Regions from separate parts of the Shewanella sp. 3_MG-2023 genome, predicted to be linked through region 2. Evidence: predicted binding sites of a transcription regulator. Region 2 holds the regulator's gene; the other holds the start of a gene.
What was found. Region 2 encodes sigma-54, which starts transcription at its own class of promoters, with help from an activator protein. Its sites were predicted from a motif close to GTTGGCACGNNNNTNGNNT; they were not measured.

Region 1: the regulator sigma-54 is predicted to act here: its motif matches at 3,880-3,898, upstream of flhA (flagellar biosynthesis protein FlhA).

Annotation. Positions count from the first base shown of each region.
Region 1 covers NZ_JAUOSH010000006.1:85,032-90,853, forward strand. The annotation lists gene Q4591_RS05085 (MinD/ParA family protein) at 1-313, opposite strand, end outside; gene flhF (flagellar biosynthesis protein FlhF) at 318-1,703, opposite strand; gene flhA (flagellar biosynthesis protein FlhA) at 1,734-3,833, opposite strand; gene flhB (flagellar biosynthesis protein FlhB) at 3,949-5,079, opposite strand; gene fliR (flagellar biosynthetic protein FliR) at 5,087-5,822, opposite strand, start outside.
Region 2 covers NZ_JAUOSH010000027.1:53,192-59,013, reverse strand. The annotation lists gene mgtE (magnesium transporter) at 1-670, opposite strand, end outside; gene Q4591_RS15245 (HPr family phosphocarrier protein) at 869-1,141, opposite strand; gene rapZ (RNase adapter RapZ) at 1,167-2,015, opposite strand; gene ptsN (PTS IIA-like nitrogen regulatory protein PtsN) at 2,012-2,455, opposite strand; gene hpf (ribosome hibernation promoting factor) at 2,458-2,745, opposite strand; gene Q4591_RS15225 (RNA polymerase factor sigma-54) at 2,769-4,253, opposite strand; gene lptB (LPS export ABC transporter ATP-binding protein) at 4,388-5,119, opposite strand; gene lptA (lipopolysaccharide transport periplasmic protein LptA) at 5,119-5,822, opposite strand, start outside; gene lptC (LPS export ABC transporter periplasmic protein LptC) at 5,816-5,822, opposite strand, start outside.

The sequences.
Region 1 (5,822 bases), on a different contig from region 2:
CTGATGTGGCAGGTACAATACCAATGCCTTTCGGGCCTCGAACAATAATGTCGTCTAATTCTGCTTCGCCAGATAATACGTGAGATAAGTTTTTCTCAGCTCGAATACCTAACATCACATCAACGTTGGCAAGTCCTAAATCGGCATCGAGTACTAAAACCCGTTTGCCTTTCTCAGCAAGTGCTACCGCGGTATTAATCGACACACTGGTTTTACCCACGCCGCCTTTACCACCGCTGACTGCAATTACTTTTACTTTATCGTTATTTGGTTGATTCATCATACGTAAACCACTTGCTTGATCTCGGGTCATATCTTTACTCGAATGCATAGGCCATGTCATTTGACCACGCAGTGTCAGGTGACGTTTGAGGTTTTGTTTCGTTAAGTGCTGCTAACGCTTGTCTTGCTAATGAAAGCGTATCGGCAACCTGCATATCTTCTGGAACACGTTGCCCATCAGTAACATAACTTAGTGGCAACCCATTTTGGATTAATACACTTAATGCGCCAGCAATAGATACTGACTCATCTAATTTTGTCAGTATACACCCAGATAACGGGATTCTTTTAAAATGTTCTACGGCATCGAGTAACACTCTTCGTTGAGAGGTTGCCGACATCACCAAATAACTACGAATGGGTATTCTGGTGTTTGCCATCAAATCATCTAACTGCTGATAAAGGCGTAAATCTCGTTGCCCCATACCCGCAGTGTCAATCAATACTAACTTACGATTCTTAAACTGATAAAGAATTTGTTCTAATTCAGTTAAATCATGTGCTTGTTTAACTGGACAGCCCATTATTTTGCCATAAGTTGCCAATTGCTCAAAGGCTCCAATACGATAATGATCTGTGGTAATTAACGCAACTTGTTCTGGGCCATGATGAGCGGCAAATCTGGCAGCAATTTTAGCCAATGAAGTGGTTTTGCCGACACCAGTTGGACCGACAAATGCGACTACGCCACCAGTGCGCACAATATCGTCACCTTGGTTATCGAGCAGGTTGGCCAAACTTTGGGGTAAGGCTCTGACTAAATCGGCGGGAGAAAACTGCTGACTTAGGCTGGATAACTTGGCAGCGACAGCAGGCGAGAACTCTGCGGCAATTAATTTACTTTCAAGCATCGCGCCCACAGGATCGGTGCGTTTTTTCTGTTCTTTCATTAATGAAGAAACTTGATGAGTTAGCAAACCACGCAGTGACGCCATCTCTTCGCGCATTGCTTCCATTTCAGCTGAATGACCTTTATTTGGAGATCTAGACGGCTCAATGTGTTGCTGATGCTGTCTTGGTTCTTTAGCTGCAGGTTTGCTTGCTTCTAACTGTTTAGCCCAATCTGGTAATTCCGGCTCTTCATGTTGCTGGGAAATTTGTTGCTGCAGGCGGCTATGCTGCTTTTCTAATAACGCCTGTAATGAATCAGCTACTGGCGGTGGGCTGACTTTAGTGTGTGTTTTAATAGCAGGTTTATTAGCACCAATTGACACACGGTCTTCAGTCACATTCATAAAGGCTGCAACGGGCGATTTTACTGCAACATCAACTTTAGGCTCATCGTAGTCAACTGCTGCAACAATTTCGATGCCACCAGTTACTTTCTTATTCGACATGATCACCGCGTCAGAGCCCAAAGTCTCTTTGACTTGAGCTAATGCTGAGCGCATATCCTTGGCAAAAAATCGTTTAATTTTCACTACGTACCTCTTTCAAACTGAAAGTCATTGCTATTGCCCAACTGCAGATACTATGCGTATTTGCTTTTCATCGGGTATTTCTTGGTAAGAAATAACCCGTAAATTAGGAATGGTGTATTTCACAAACCGCGACAAAGTTGACCTAAGCATGCCTGATGTCAATAAAATGGCTGGTTGACCGACCATTTCTTGCTTCTGAGAAGCATCTAATAATGACTTCTGCATACGTTCTGCAAGGCCTGGCTCAATATTGGGCCCTTCACCGCCGGTTGCCTGCATAGACTTGTGCAACATCTGTTCCAACTCTGGCGCCAATGTTATGACAGGGATTTCCAATTCGGGCCCAGAGATCTCTTGCACTATCATTCGTTTCAAGGCAATACGTACTGCAGCGGTTAACACTTCAGTATCATTACTTTTGCTGCCGTATTCTAACAGTGTTTGCACGATTGTGCGCAAGTCTCGGATAGAAACTCCTTCATTAAGAAGGTTTTGCATCACTTTTACCACTGAACCTAGCGGCATAACGTCTGGTATAAAGCCATCCACTAACTTCGGCGAGTTTTTCGATAGCATATCCATTAACTGCTGCACTTCTTCATAGCCCAATAATTTAGCCGCATTATTGGTCAGTAACTGGCTTATATGAGTAGCAACAACAGTCGCGGTATCAACCACGGTATAACCTAATGTTTGCGCATGTTCACGTTGCGCTGGAGCTATCCAAACGGCTTCTAAACCAAAAGCTGGATCTTTGGTCTCTATGCCATCAAGCTTGCCGTAAACCTGACCTGGATTAATCGCTAACTCGCAATCATGTCTTACTTCTGCTTCGCCAACTACCACGCCCATTAAGGATATTTGATAGCAGTTGGGGGATAAATCTAAGTTGTCACGAATATGCACTGCCGGTACCAAAAAGCCCAATTCCTGCGATAATTTTTTACGTACCCCTTTAATTCGACTGAGTAACTCGCCGCCTTGACCTTTATCTACCAGCGGAATAAGTCGATAGCCCACTTCAAGGCCAATGGTGTCTACATGATGTACATCTTCCCAGCTTAGCTCTTTGGGCTCAGCCTCTTTGACATCGCTTGGGCCTTTAACTGCTTTTTCTAGCGCAAGGGTTTTATTGTCGTTATTGCGTTTATAAATAAAGTAAGCTGCGCCTGCGGTAATAAATGCAAACGTTAAAAACGCGAAATGTGGCATACCAGGTACAACACCCATAACAAAAAGCACGGCTGATGCAATGGCCATAGACTTAGGACTATGGAACATTTGGCTGATCATCATCCCGCCCATATCGCCAGACTCATTTTGGCGCGTCACCATCAAGGCGGCGGCGATAGATAAAAGCAATCCGGGTATTTGCGCCACCAAACCATCACCAATGGTCAGTAAGGTATAAATCTCCACCGCGCTTGAAAAATCCAAGCCGTGCTGCACCATGCCGATGACAAAACCGCCAAGGATATTAATCACCAGAATCATAATCCCAGCAATAGCATCCCCTTTCACAAATTTTGACGCACCGTCCATCGCGCCATAAAAGTCAGCTTCTTTCGTCACTTCAGCACGGCGAATACGTGCCTGATCTTGAGTTAATGTGCCGGCATTTAAATCGGCATCAATGGCCATCTGTTTACCCGGCATGGCGTCCAAGGTAAAACGCGCGCTCACTTCTGAAATACGCCCCGCACCTTTGGTTACTACGGCAAAGTTGATGATGATCAGGATTAAAAACACCACTAAACCCACAGCATAGTTACCGCCAATCACCACCGAACCAAAGGCTTCAATCACTTTACCCGCGGAGTCACCACCGTTATGCCCCTCAAGTAACACTATTCGTGTTGAGGCCACATTCAATGCTAAGCGTAATAAGGTGGCCACCAGTAAAACAGTCGGAAATGCGGCAAAATCTAGTGGGCGATCACTATAAATAGCGACAAGTAACACGATTAAAGCGAGGGAAATGTTAAAGGAGAATAGAATATCAAGCAGAAATGGCGGCATCGGCAATACCACCATACCTAATGCAGCCAGCACCAATAAAGGGGTACCAATACCTTTGAATGTGCTAAATCGTATTTGCTTTGCTTGACCTAGCGCTGTCTTTACATCCATTAACCGTAAACCCTTTCGTAATATTTTTGACGCTGACATCAGCGAAATGCAATTACTAAGCCAAGCTATTAGTTAATAGCAGCTGTTGCGGTTTGAGTGCCTAAAAACACCGCAGCTAATGTTTTAAATCATCCGGAATAGGTTGATTGAGCGGAATAGGTTTTGGACGTTTACCGCGACCCTTTTGGTATTGTTTTAACTGAAATACGTAAGCTAAGATTTGTGCAATGGCGGTAAATAGTCCTTCCGGTACCTGTTGGTCAATTTTAGTTGTATGATATATGGCTCTGGCTAGCGGCGGCGCTGATACAATTGGCACTTCGTGCTCTCGGGCTATTTCGCGAATTTTAAAGGCCACATCATCAACCCCTTTTGCCACTAAAAATGGCGCAGATGAACGACTGGCATCATATTTTACTGCTACAGCGTAATGCTCTGGGTTAACCACAATCACATCAGCATTGGGCACTTCAGACATCATGCGTTTATTGGCCATCTCATGCTGCAATTGCCTAATACGGCCTTTTACTTCAGGCTTACCTTCAGAGTCTTTATACTCGTCTTTAACTTCTTGTTTGGTCATTTTAAGCTGTTTATTGTGGTTCCATATTTGAAATGGCACATCAATCACCACAATCAATAGCATTGATGAACACAATAAAATAAACATCCATACCAATAGATCCAGCGCGTGGTAAATATTTCCCGGTAAATGACCCATAGATAAGGTCAAAATATCGTAAAAATAAAACGACAATAAAAAATACGCCGATATTGCCACCACCAAAAATTTAGCAATACCTTTAGTTAGTTCAACTAAGGCCTGGGTGCCAAACATTCTTTTAAAGCCTTTAGCAGGGTTCATTTTACTGCCCTTAGGCATAAAAGCTTTAACCGAAAAAGTAATACCGCCTAAGACAATATTGCCAAGGAAGGCAATAAAGGCGAGAAAAGCAATGAAACTGAATAATGGCCAAGCAAGCTCAGCGCCAATAACCCCCCAAACTAGGAACATAGAGTTGGTGTCATAGATCTGATCCCGCTCCATGGTGAGCATTTGCGTCATCACGCTGTGTAAGCTGCGCGCCAGATCTTGGCCAACAAACGCAAACCCCAAAGCAGATGCTAATAATACTGCTGCGGTTCCTAACTCTTTAGAGCGGGCGACCTGACCTTTTTCACGGGACTGTTCCAGTCGCTTGGCGGTGGGGTCCTCGGTGCGTTCTTGACCGGTATCTTCTGCCATCTTGTCCCTACTGGCTTATGGAACCGTCAATGTGACAGGTCAGTTGTAAAATATCACACATCAGCAGCTGGGCTTGCAGCCACACCTGATCAAAATGAGACATGATAGGGCCTAGGGTCAGCCAGAGAATAAATAAGCCACTGACCATAGTCACTGGAAAACCGATGGCAAAAATATTCAACTGCGGTGAAGCCCGGGTCATTACTCCAAACGAGAGGTTAATAAGCAATAATGCCACAATCGCTGATATTGACATGGTTAACGCCGCGCCAAACATATAACTGCCAAACTCGGTAAGTTTTTTATAATTGGCAATGCTAAAGCCTTCGGTTGAAACCGGAATGGTTTCAAAGCTGGCCACCAGCATTTTAAACATCAATAAATGACCATCTACACTTAAAAAAATCAAGGTCGCCAGCAATAAAAAGAAGTTACCCACTACCGGGGTTTGCTCACCGGAGCCTGGGTCCACCATGGAAGCGAAGCCTAAACTGGTTTGCATACCAATAATTTGCCCTGTTAATACAAAAGTTTGCATCACTAAAATGGTCACAAAACCAATAGCTGTGCCCACTAAAATCTGCTGAGCTGAAACAAATACTGCAGTTAATGAAAATAGCTCCACATATGCTGTTTTTGGCAGTACCGGCGCAACGGCAATGGTGATGGCCATCGCCAATAATAAGCGGATCCGCGACGGAGTCGTATTGGCGCCAAAGACCGTCATTACCATTAGCATTGAA
Region 2 (5,822 bases):
CTTCATTATCAGGCATGTCCACAGGGATGCTTTCTAATTCAGGATCCATGATGCTGCGAATGGTTGAATTAGGATCACAAGTGAGTAGATCGGCAAGGCGCACCCCACCAAGCACATGATCGTTGCGATCAACCACATATAAGGTATCTGTGGTATCGGGTAAGTTGCCGCGCTGGCGCAAATAGCGTAATACCACATCAATATTAACGTCAGGACGCAAAGTGACCGTATCTGTATTCATGATACTGCCAGCGGTGTCATCAGGGTATGACAGTGCTTGTTCGACGCGATGGCGGTCTTGACTGCTCATGGATTGCAGTACTTTTTTATAAACAGCATCTGGCAAACTTCTTAAGATGTAAGCCAAGTCATCGGTATCCATCCCAGAGGTGGCTTGGGCTACTTTTTCTGGGGTCATAGCGCTGATGAGTGAATCTTTTAACTCTTCACCGAGTTCTTCTAGGATTTCACCCGCTTGCTCATGATCAATCAGTTGCCATAACACTTGACGAGTTTTCGGCGGTGATGATTCAAGAATTAATGCGACATCGGAGGCGGCCATGTCATGAAGCATATTTCTGACATGAACAAACATACCGCTACCTAATGCTTGTGTAAGCTGATTAAGACGTTGTTCGGTCAGTTCGCTGTCGATGACTTCAATACCCATTGGCTACTCCTGAAAAGACGATGATGAAATGTTAACTTAACTCACCGGAAAGAATGAAGAAATTTCTAATATCTGATGGCTTGATGCGCAATTCATAAATACGCTAATACTGCTTGGTGGTGTGTTGAGTATAGCTAATAAAATAATGGTAAAGGTGAGTCGCTGTGTTTCCTTGGAGATGTTACTGGGCGCAGGCGGTTAGCTTTCTTCGTCAAATTTATCGTTGATTAACTTGCATACGGCCTCAAGGGCTTTTTCTGCATCACGGCCTTGAGCTTCAACAGTAATGATTTTACCAATGCCACTTTCTAACATTAATAACCCCAATACACTGGCAGCACTGGCTTGTTTCTCACCTTGGATAAGGGTGATAGTTGCGTCAAACTCGGTAGCTAAAATTGCCAATTTAGTCGCCGCTCGCGCATGCAAGCCTAGCTTGTTACTGATGGTAATTTGCTTTGAATAGGCCACCGTTTTGGCTGGCGTTGTGGTTAGCTTATTCAATGCCAAGCTCTCTATGGCGGGCGCTGACTTTGTGCTTAGAGTTGTTGAAACGTTTAGCGAGCTGATCGGCAATATAAACCGAACGGTGCTGACCGCCAGTACAACCAATGGCAATGGTCAGGTAGCTGCGGTTATTACGCTCTAAATGTGGCATCCAAGTGTCAAAAAGGTTTTCAATTTGCCAGATAAACTTATTCACCAAAGGCTGTCGCTCTAAGAACTCTTGCACGGGCGCATCTAGGCCTGTGTAGGGCCTTAACTCAAGCTCCCAGTGCGGATTCGGTAAAAAGCGCACATCAAACATAAAGTCTGCTTCAGCCGGCATGCCATGCTTAAAGCCAAATGACTCAAAATGTACCACTAATTCTTTATCAACACTGCCTAGCAAGATTTGCCGAACATGATCGCTCAATTCGTAGATATTAGTTTGCGAGGTGTCGATATAGTGATCAACCATTTTGGCTATGGGTTCGAGTAACCGCCCCTCAAGCTTAATGGCTTCTTGTAACGAAATTTGATTCTTAGACAGTGGGTGTAATCGGCGGGTCTCACTAAAACGCTTCAGTAACACTTTATCGTTGGCGTTTAAAAAGAAACTGGTAATGCTGGTATCGTCAGACAGTAAAGCAATTTGCTCTTTGAGTACTTTGCCTTGCTCTTCGATATTACGCACATCGACGCTAATGGCGACAAGCTCGTTACTATCTTTAAGCTGTTCAAGCAGGCTGCCAATCAGTGGCAGTGGCAGGTTATCAACACAGTAATAACCTAAATCTTCAAGCACTCTCAGTGCGACTGATTTTCCTGAACCTGAACGTCCCGATACGATGACAAGTTTCATGCAGTAATAACCTGATAAAGTTCTGTAGCGTCATGACTCTTTCGAAGTCGTTTAAGTATCAATTTATCACTGAGTTTCTCTGCCATGCTAGATAATGTGCTTAGGTGTTGCTGGCACTGATCTGCAGGTACAAGAAGCGCAAATAAAATATCTACAGGTTGCTTGTCTATGGCATCAAAGGCGATTGGCTCTTCGCATTTGATTAAAATAGCAATGGGTTCTTCGATATTATCTAAGCGCCCATGTGGAATTGCTATGCCATTTCCTATACCTGTACTGCCCATTTTTTCACGCGCTATTAGACTTTCAAAAATAGCCTGTGAAGAAAGGGTTGGGTACTGGGCAGCCATTAAATTGCTGATTAATTCCAGTACCTTTTTCTTACTGCCCGGAGTGGCACAGGTAGTGCACGCCGGCTGCAGGATGGTACGAAGTTCCATCGTTAATGCTTAGTGAGTTTCTCTTTATGTTTAATTACCTGACGGTCTAGCTTATCTATCAGGGCGTCTATTGCCACATACATATCAGCGTTACGCGATACAGCAAACACTTCACCGCCTTTTAGGTGCAGTTTGGCTTCGGCAATCTGTTGTAGCTTTTGAACATCGAGCACAACGTGAACATTATTGATCTGTTCGAAGTGTCGTTCAAGCTTTGAAAATTTTGTTTGCACGTATTCCCGTAAAGATTGAGTTATTTCAATATGGTTTCCAGTCAGGTTAATTTGCATAGGTCATCCTCCAATAACAAAAGTTATAAGCTTTTGCGTTGGTTTGAGGGAGGGATGAGCATTGCCTCTCGATATTTGGCTATCGTACGTCGAGCAACGTTAATCCCTTGTTCAGCCAATAGTGTCGCCATTTTACTATCACTAAGAGGCTTTTTCGGGTTTTCTGCAGCTACGAGCTTTTTAATAAATGCGCGAATTGCTGTAGAAGAGCATTCTCCACCATCATCGGTACTTACATGGCTTGAGAAAAAATATTTAAGTTCAAAAAGTCCACGGGGGGTATGCATGTATTTTTGGGTCGTGACCCGTGAAATGGTCGACTCGTGCATTTCAACCGCTTCAGCAATATCATTGAGCACCATCGGCTTCATGGCTTCTTCACCGAACTCAAAGAAACCTTGCTGAAATTGTACGATACAGTTAGCCACTTTTAGTAAGGTTTCATTACGGCTATCGATGCTTTTGATAAACCATTTAGCTTCTTGTAAATGACCACGAATAAATTGGCTGTCAGCTTGGCTTGAACCGCCTTTGGCCATAGCTGCATATTGCTGATTAACGCCAATTTTAGGCATGTTATCGGGATTTAGCTCGACCACCCAGCGACCATTCTTTTTAAGTACAGTAACATCAGGAATGACGTACTCATCTTTAATGGGGGTAATTTGCAAGCCTGGACGTGGATTGAGCGTTTGAATAAATTCAATGGCTTCACGTAAATCATCTTCTTTAAGCTTGGTTTTACGCATCAGTAACCTAAAGTCACGACCGGCGATTAAATCAAGATGATCTTTAATCAGTAACTTAACATTATCTATGCAAGGAATTTCATTAGGGTATTGGCCTAATTGAATTAATAGACACTCACTTAAATCTCGCGCTGCAATGCCGACGGGATCGAAGTGTTGTACCCGTTTAAGTACAGCTTCAACTTCATCGAGTTCGATATCGTCAGTGCCTAAGGATTGCAAAATGTCTTCAACGCTCTGGGTGAGGTAACCGCGCTCATCAATGGCATCAATAATGGCGGTTGCAATCACTAAGTCATTTTCAGAAAAGGGAGTGAGGTTTTTTTGCCATTCAAGATGCTCATACAAGCCTTCACTGGTTTCGCCTTGAAACGGCATATCATTACCGCTCGATACTGCGCCAGAGCCAGAAGTCGGCGAGGCGGTATACACCTCATCCCATGTGGTATCCATAGGGAGTTCTTCAGGCATAGAATCTTTAGTGAGCGATTCAGTGGTATCAACCGTTGAGGTGTCTTTTTCTATGGTGACTTGGCTATTATCACTAAAATCGGTGTCAGTTTGCAGGGCGTTTTCTTTTACGGGCTCTTTGGCTTTAGTGAATTCGTCTTCAAGCTCTAATAGCGGGTTTGAATCAAGTGCTTGTTGAATTTCTTGCTGTAGCTCCAATGAGGAAAGTTGCAATAAGCGAATCGCTTGTTGCAACTGTGGGGTCATGGTTAAGTGTTGACCCATTTTGAGTTGGAGTGAGGCTTTCATGTACCGCTTGTCCCTAATTGAATTACATCATCGCGACGAACAGTGTGGGCGCTAGTTTATGATCCTAGAAAAATAGACTAGATTAAGGTTTGTTGTTGGCCGCGAATGCCATACTAAAAACTGAATAGTGCTAACTATAGCTTGAATTGTTCACCTAAGTATACCGACCTAACTTGCTGATTGACTAAGATCTCAGCAGGTGTTCCTTCAGCAATCAAGTTTCCGTGACTCACAATATATGCTCGCTCACACACATCAAGTGTTTCACGGACATTATGGTCGGTAATTAGCACCCCTAAACCACGGCTTTTAAGTTGTTGAATAATTTTCTTGATGTCGATTACTGAGATAGGATCTACCCCTGCAAAAGGTTCATCTAATAAAATAAACTTAGGATTTGCCGCTAATGCGCGTGCAATTTCAACTCGGCGACGCTCGCCTCCCGATAACGCCATACCTTGGCTATCACGGATATGAGTTATGTTAAATTCTTCTAATAAATGTTCCAGTTCTTCAATGCGCTGCTCATTTGATAAGCTTTTGCGAGTTTGAAGCACTGCCATTATATTATCGTGTACTGTGAGCTTACGAAAAATACTGGCTTCTTGAGGTAAGTAGCCAATGCCTTTTCGGGCGCGCAAATGCATTGGATCTGCGGTTAAATCATCTTCATCGATCAGAATGCGGCCCTTATCACTTTTGACTAGGCCTACGACCATATAAAAGGTGGTGGTTTTACCCGCGCCATTAGGGCCAAGTAAGCCAACAATTTGGCCGGTTTTTACCGTCAGGCTGACATCTTTTACTACCTGGCGACTTTTATAACTCTTAGCGAGATTTTCAGCGGTTAACGTAATTTGGGTCATTAGTCATTTTGCTCAGCTGCTGGGGCTGACAATGTCGCCTGCGCCTCAGCGTTAAGTGATTCAGTTACTTCGGGTGTTTCAGTTGAGTTCACAGCCTCTACAGCAGATAAATTGTTGTTTTCAATTATAGCTGGTGGCGTATCATCACCGGGTTTAGCGCTGTCTGGTAAATGTGGTTGCTCATCTTTTTTCTTTTCAGAATCAATCAAGTCTGGGTGACTTTCTGGTTGAAAAATAGTGATAACCCGATCTTCACCAGTACCGGTGCTTTCAGCAATTAACTGCTGCTTTTCAATGTTGTAGCTAATTAGGTTACCAGTAACCTGGCTGCCAGCTTGGTCCAATTTAGCATTACCCGTTAAGGTTAAAATGCTAGTGGCAAGCTCATATTTAATTTCATCGGCACTGGCAGTACCAATACGGCCATCATCTAACTCTTGGGAAAATGTCGCAGGGTTACCTGTGGCAACCATGGTTTTTTGGGTGCCGCTTTCGGTGCCAAATGCGCGTAATTCGTCGGCATTAATGTTAATCGACCCTTGAGTCACATTAACTGGGCCATAGAAGATGACCTGATTGTTTTTTATGTCAGCTTTTTGGCTCACAGCTGCGACTTTAAGCTCTTGCTGTAAATCGCCTTCTTTTGCATAGGCGCTGGCAATACTGACTACACTGAGTAGTGAGGCAATCAAAAGTTTACTTT